DNA from 2 places in the Mycolicibacterium arcueilense genome. Region 2 is predicted to be linked to the other one. Evidence: riboswitches for the same ligand, from Rfam matches in the RefSeq annotation. Region 2 holds a riboswitch; the other holds the start of a gene.

Region 1 (3,474 bases), on a different contig from region 2:
CCGGCGGACGTACGCAACGGCTGCCATACGACTGGACCCACCCGTTCTTGGTGGCGAAGAAGCCGTCGAGCTGCTCGGCGAAATACTGCACCATGTCGTTGCGTTCGGGTTCACCGTGCACGAGCACGTCCAACCCGAGCTGCTCCTGCAGCCGGATCACCGATTCGACCTCGGCCTCCATCCGGTAGCGGTACTCGGCCTCGTCGATCTCGCCGGCCACCAGCGCCGCCCGTGCCTTGCGAATGTCGACGGTCTGCGGGAACGAGCCGATTGTGGTGGTCGGCAGAGACGGCAGACTGAGCCGCTCATCCTGCGCCCGGCGACGTTCGGTGGCGGCGCCGCGGCTGATGCCACCCGCCAGGACGGACTGCAGCCGAGCCCGGACGCTGTCATTGTGCAGCCGGGGATCGCCGGCCCGCGACGCGGCCGCAGCGTTGGATGACTCGATCTCGGCGGCGACCTTCTCTTCGCCGTCGCGCAGCGCTACCGCCAGAGTCGCCACCTCGAAGACCTTCTCAGCGCCGAATGCCAGCCAGCTGCGCAGCGCGTCATCGAGACCGTCTTCCGGATCGAGGGTGTAGGGCACATGCAGAGTCGAGCATGACGTCGAAACTGCAACTGCCTTGGCATTTCCGCGCAGTGCCGTCAGGGTGTGCAGCGCGTTTTCAAGATTCGTACGCCAGATGTTGCGCCCGTCGACCACGCCCGCCACCAGCAGCTTGTCCGCAAGCTCGGGGACCGCTGAAAGCGCCTTGGCAGATCCGGCCACCAGATCGATGCCAATCCCTTCGACCGGCGTCCGCGCCAGAGCGGGCAACGCATCGGTGAGTTCACCGAAGTAGGTGGCGACGAAGATCGCCGGCCGCTTCGCCAACTCAGCCAGCCGGGTGTAGGTGCGCTCAGCCAGCTCGGCAGCATTGTCGAGGATGTCGGTCACCAGGACGGGTTCGTCGATCTGTACCCACGTGACTCCCTTGCCGGCGAGCACTGCGAGCAACTCGGCGTACACGCCGACGAGCTCATCCAGCCTGGAGATGGGAGCGTCGGCACCCTCGACCGCCTTGGACAGGGCGAGGAACGTGATCGGGCCGACAAGCACCGGTCGAGCCGGAACACCCTGGGCTGCAGCTTCTTCCAGTTCACCGAGCACCTTCGCCGGATTGAGCGCGAAGGTGGTGTCCGGTCCGATCTCGGGCACGATGTAGTGGTAGTTGGTGTCGAACCACTTGGTCATTTCCAGTGGCGCGATGTCGTCGTTCCCGCGCGCAGCAGCAAAGTAGCGGTCGAGATCATCGGCAATGCCGTGGACACGGGCCGGCAGGGCACCGACCAGGACTGCGGTGTCGAGCACCTGGTCGTAGTAAGAGAAGTCGTTGACCGGGATCGAATCCAACCCGGCCGCCGCCAGTGCCTTCCAGGTGTCGCGCCGCAACGTGGCGGCTACGGACTCCAGTTCGGCGCGATCGATTCGCCCGGCCCAGTACTTCTCGACGGCACGCTTGAGTTCACGATTGGGCCCGATTCGGGGTGACCCCAGAATGGTGGCGGAAAAAGGTATTGCGGTTGTGCTCATGACGAGGTCCTTCAACGTACGAAGAGGATGGCCACCGCCAGGAGACACCGACCGAACGCGACCACCCGCCACGAGTGAGCCACTTTCGGCCACTGCCCATTCCGCGAGGCGATGAACCACCGGACGCGGCGCGCCCGGTACGGCTGGCAGGTCTTCGGACTCACAGGCACGCACGAAACCGTGCACCTACTGGCCGTCGCTTCCCAGCCGCGCAATCCTGCGTGCCAGTGCTGATGACGGCGGTCGTTCCTGCATACCGCTGCGGGACAGTCCCGGATTCTCACCGGGTTCCCTCTCGCGTCGCATCTCAATCAGCCTGCGACGCTCGATGTCGGCACCGTAAACGCCCCAGTGCCGACAAACCAACTGCGTGGCTCAGACTACCCCGTGGTCAGCACCGCTCATCGAGGCATCGCGGCCTTGATCTTGTCCACCACATCGGCGGCCTGGGTGACCGAGGATCCGGCCGGCTTGCACGCCTGGATGTCCATGACGAGGTTGGCGGCGGCGGCCAGCGCGCGCTGGCAGTCGCGGGTCTGGTCACCGTCGACGCGGGTGAATGGCAGGGTGAGTTCGTCTTCGGTCTGTGTGAGCGCCCCGCTCTTCCAATTGGGCAGCGGTTCACCGTTCAGCGTGATGTTCACCTTGTGGTCGGTGCACTTGGACCACCGTTCCGCCGACTGAGCAAGGAAGTCGTCGGCGTCCTGCGCAGACGGAAAGATCACCACCGACTGCACCAGCAGGTTGTCCCAGTTGTCATTGTCCGGCGACCGGAGCAGCACCTGGCGCATGGCGGCCCAGTGATCCCCGTAGATGGCGGACTCGTTCACCTGCCAGGCACCGAGGCAATTCAGATTGGGGAGCAGGTTGCGATGGTCGCTCATATCGGTCACGGGTGGGTGCGCCGTCATCCCCTCGGTTCCCATCAGGCTGTTGACCTCTTCGGTGCTGAGCAGCAGCCCCTCGAGTGCCGACTTGGGCACGTCCTTCGGCCCCTGGACCGTGTCGCCGTTGCCGGAACAACTGGTGGCCATCAGCACGAGTGCAACCAACGAGATCACGAGCCGGATCACGGTAATCCTTTACTGCAGGCACGGTGCACCGCGCGTCGGGTGGGTGAATGTTCGAAGGTGGCAGGTGCCGGCCAGGCCGCGATTACCCAATCATTCCAACGTGATTGGCGTTTCGTCAGGCGTGGGTACCCGCGGCGGCACAGGCCATCTGCGCGTTGTTGGCATCGTTGTTGAGCTGGGTGGCCGTGTCGTTGAGCGATTGACCGCCGGTCCGCAGCCCCATCTTCAGCAGCAGCTTGGTGGCACCGAAAGACCATGAGCGCATCGGGTTGGCGATGTCGGGCGACAGCCCCGGCGTGCCTGCGGCGTTCATCGCCGACGCGGCAGCTTCACGCAGCGCCGTCCGGCCGCTGGTGTTCGTCGTGCTGATGGTCGGATCCCCGTAGTCGGGGCGTTCCACACCTTCGATCGAATCGGCGAAATCGCCGTAGTAGGTCGATGCCGAGTCGAGCGCGGTGGCGAACGTCGAGCAAGCCGTAACCGCAGGCACGCCAGGGTCATCCGTGCTCGCAACCGGCACCGGCACCGGACCTGCAACCGGTGCACCCGCCGCCACCGGCGGCAGCTCGGGCACACCGGGCGCCGCCGGCCCCGGTGCGCCGGCTTCATCGCCGGGTTCCGCGAACGCTGTGGGCACGGCACCGAACCCAATGCTGAAGGCAATGAGCAGCGATGCGATGCCTCGCTCGTACACCTGAGACGACCTCAACGATTCCTCCGTCAGTCGGATAGCAGTTCGGCGCCGGGCGCCACAGTTGACGTCCGCGCCTCATCGACGCATCTGCCGTCCCCCCGGATGCACCACACGGTCGAGGGTCCATATGTCCA
Region 2 (3,474 bases):
GCAGCAGCTTTGGTGTTCGTCAATCAAGTCAGCACCAGCGCGGCCAACCCGGACCCGTCCACCAGTCAGAGCGCGGTGCGGGTTGGCATGAAGAAGGTCGACGGGCAATGGCGCATCAACAGTTTCGACCCCCAGTGACCTGACCGCGATTGGATTGCTGCGCAGCCGGTCAACCGCTGCGGGTGCGCAGCGTCCAGGCCTGACCGCGGAAATTCATGACGGTGCGGCTCATCGGTGCGATGTCGATCCGCCAGAACGATTTCGGTGGCGCATCGAGCGCAACCAGGATGGCCGCGCGGATCACCGCGGGGTGGGTGACGGCCACCAGCCGTCCCCGCGCCGAGGCCAGGCTGTCCATCCAGCCGCGCACCCGCTTGACGAGATCGACCACCGACTCGCCGCCGTGTGGAGCCCGGGTCGGGTCGGTGAGCCAGACCGCCAGGTCCGCCGGCTGGACGCCGCTCAGAACGGTCCCGCGCCAACTCCCGAAGTCCAGGTCGGCAAGCTGAGGTTCGACCGCCGCCGGCAGGCCGAGCAGTTCCGCGGTCTGCCGGGCCCGTTTCTCCGGCGCACAGTAGGCCGCGTCGACGACGCCGAGATCGACGGTCGCGTCGGCCTGCCGATGGCCCAACTGGTTCAGCGGTTCGTCGTTGGGGAATCGTCCGGCCGCCATGGCGTCGGTCATCGCATGCGACACCAACGACAGCCGGACGACCTCACTCACCGAGAATCACCGAAGTCACGCGCTGACGGACTGCTTCTTCTCACCGAGCACCTTCGACGCCAGCGCCCCGAACACCAACCCGATGGTCGCCCAGATCACCACCTGCGTCCCCAGCGAGTACAGCCGGAACTCGTAGAGGTCGTCGCCGGGGAACGCCGACGGGGTCTCATGGATGCCCGGCAGGATCAGGAACACCACAGCCATCGACACCACGTAGTCCGCGATACCGATCAGGCAGGCATTCCACACCCCCAGCTTCGGCGTGAGCCGACGCGCGAGCAGGATCGAGCCGACGAACAGGGCGGCCGACAGCACCACCAGCAGCACGTACAACAGGGTCCGCTGCTTGATCGTCTCGTCGAGGCTCACCGCCGGCGGGTTGGGCGGGTACTTGAGCGCGGGGACGATCCACAACGAGACCAGCATGCCGCCGGCGGTCAGCGCCGCCAGTGCTCGCGCCGAGAGGCTGATCCGGCCGTATGCCACGCAGAACACGACTGCCAGGAGCGCGCCCATCGCCACGCTGAAGATCAGGACGCCGAGACCCATCCCGATGTTGGATTGCACGCCGCGGGTGAACACCTCGGCGCCTTCGCCGCCGTGGGAATGCCCGCCCGCACCGTGTGCGTGTTCGGCGGCCTCATGCGCCGCGCCGACACCGTTCTCGAAGTCGATGGCCCGGCCGATGACCGGTTCGATCAGCAGCTTCGCCCAGAGGAAGGCGAGCACGCCTGCTAGGGCGCCGGCCAGAATGCCGCGCCCGATGAGTTGTCTTTCCATTTGTCCGGTTTCTCCGCTGCGTCAGTGGCAGGGGAATCCGAGCAGGTGGCGGGCATCGTGCACGAACTCGTGCACGTAGGTGTTGTTGCCGAACACGGACGTCGCACCCTGATCCATGCCGACGAAGTAGAGGGCCAGCAGGGCGACGAACGCCGACAGGGTCAGCCAGAGCACCGCCTTGGTCGCCGACAGGTCGATCGGCCGGGCATGCACCTTGCGTGCGTCAGTGGAAGTCATCTACGTGCCTTTCCGGGAATTCGCGTCCCAGTCCGTGTCATGACAGGTCAGGGTCTGACTTTTACAGTGGCGCGGCCGTCTTGGATTCTCACCAAGTTCCTTTGCCTGTCGATTACAGCAGCATCCTAACTACCGCGCAGGAGTTCTCCCTAGGGCAGGTGTGAAACAGGTATGAAAAATGCCCCCGCCATTTGCGGCGGGGGCATTCTTCGTCTTGGACCTTATTCGGCCGTCGCTGCGGCCTTGGCCAGATCCGGACCGTCGGAACCGGCCGCCTTGGGCGCACCGGAGAACGTGAACTTCGCGTCCTCCCCGGCGCCTTCGCCGTCCCAGCCCTCGACGTCGACCGTCACCAACTGGCCCGGGCCGAGCTCCTCGAACAGGATCTTCTCGGAGAGCTGGTCCTCGATCTCGCGCTGGATGGTGCGCCGCAGCGGGCGGGCACCGAGCACCGGATCGAAGCCACGCTTGGCCAGCAGGGACTTGGCCTTGTCGGTCAGCTGCATCTCCATGTCCTTGGCCTTCAGCTGGTTGCCGACCCGGCCGATCATCAGGTCGACCATCTGGATGATCTCGTCCTGCGTCAGCTGGTGGAACACGATGATGTCATCGATGCGGTTGAGGAACTCCGGCCGGAAGTGCTTCTTCAGCTCGTCGTTGACCTTCTGCTTCATCCGCTCGTAGTTGTTCTCGCCGCCGCCCTGGCTGAAGCCGAGTCCGACCGCCTTGGAGATGTCGGACGTGCCCAGGTTGGAGGTGAAGATCAACACCGTGTTCTTGAAGTCGACCGTGCGGCCCTGACCGTCGGTGAGACGACCGTCTTCCAGGACCTGCAACAGGCTGTTGTAGATCTCCTGGTGAGCCTTCTCGATCTCGTCGAACAACACGACCGAGAACGGCTTGCGACGCACCTTCTCGGTGAGCTGGCCGCCCTCCTCGTAGCCGACGTAGCCCGGAGGGGCACCGAACAGCCGCGACGCGGTGAAGCGGTCGTGGAACTCGCCCATGTCGATCTGGATGAGCGCGTCGTCGTCGCCGAACAGGAAGTTGGCCAGCGCCTTGGACAGCTCGGTCTTACCGACACCGGACGGACCGGCGAAGATGAACGAGCCGGACGGGCGCTTCGGGTCCTTCAGACCGGCACGGGTACGGCGGATCGCCTTGGAGACGGCCTTGACGGCGTCCTCCTGGCCGATGATCCGCTTGTGCAGCTCGTCCTCCATGCGCAGCAGGCGCGTGGTCTCGGCCTCGGTCAGCTTGAACACCGGGATGCCGGTCCAGTTGCCGAGCACCTCGGCGATCTGCTCGTCATCGACCTCGGCGACAACGTCGAGATCGCCTGAGCGCCACTGCTTCTCACGCTCACCGCGCTGAGCGACCAGGGTCTTCTCCCGATCACGCAGGCTCGCAGCCTTCTCGAAGTCCTGCGCGTCGATCGCGGACTCCTTCTCCCGGCGGGCGTCGGCGATCTTCTCGTCGAACTCGCGCAGGTCTGGCGGAGCGGTCATCCGGCGGATACGCATCCGGGCGCCGGCCTCGTCGATCAGGTCGATCGCCTTGTCCGGCAGGAACCGGTCGTTGATGTAGCGGTCGGCCAGGGTGGCCGCGGCCACCAGCGCACCGTCGGTGATCGAGACGCGGTGGTGCGCCTCGTAGCGGTCCCGCAGACCCTTGAGGATCTCGATGGTGTGCTCGACCGTCGGCTCACCAACCTGAACCGGCTGGAACCGGCG

Evidence for each region. A riboswitch is a leader RNA that binds a small molecule or an ion and turns the genes downstream of it on or off. The one in region 2 is predicted to bind cobalamin.
Region 1: another riboswitch for cobalamin. It lies ahead of metE (5-methyltetrahydropteroyltriglutamate--homocysteine S-methyltransferase); the one in region 2 lies ahead of AC4LGL_RS03360 (CbtB domain-containing protein).

What each region holds. Positions count from the first base shown of each region.
Region 1 is NZ_JBZTYL010000026.1:241,643-245,116, reverse strand. Features, by position in the region: gene metE (5-methyltetrahydropteroyltriglutamate--homocysteine S-methyltransferase) at 1-1,573, opposite strand, end outside; cobalamin riboswitch at 1,702-1,917, opposite strand; gene AC4LGL_RS25375 (sensor domain-containing protein) at 1,975-2,646, opposite strand; gene AC4LGL_RS25370 (Rv2240c family protein) at 2,762-3,355, opposite strand.
Region 2 is NZ_JBZTYL010000006.1:66,840-70,313, reverse strand. Features, by position in the region: gene AC4LGL_RS03375 (hypothetical protein) at 1-138, shown strand, start outside; gene AC4LGL_RS03370 (histidine phosphatase family protein) at 170-724, opposite strand; gene AC4LGL_RS03365 (CbtA family protein) at 740-1,504, opposite strand; gene AC4LGL_RS03360 (CbtB domain-containing protein) at 1,526-1,717, opposite strand; cobalamin riboswitch at 1,692-1,884, opposite strand; gene clpC1 (ATP-dependent protease ATP-binding subunit ClpC) at 1,963-3,474, opposite strand, start outside.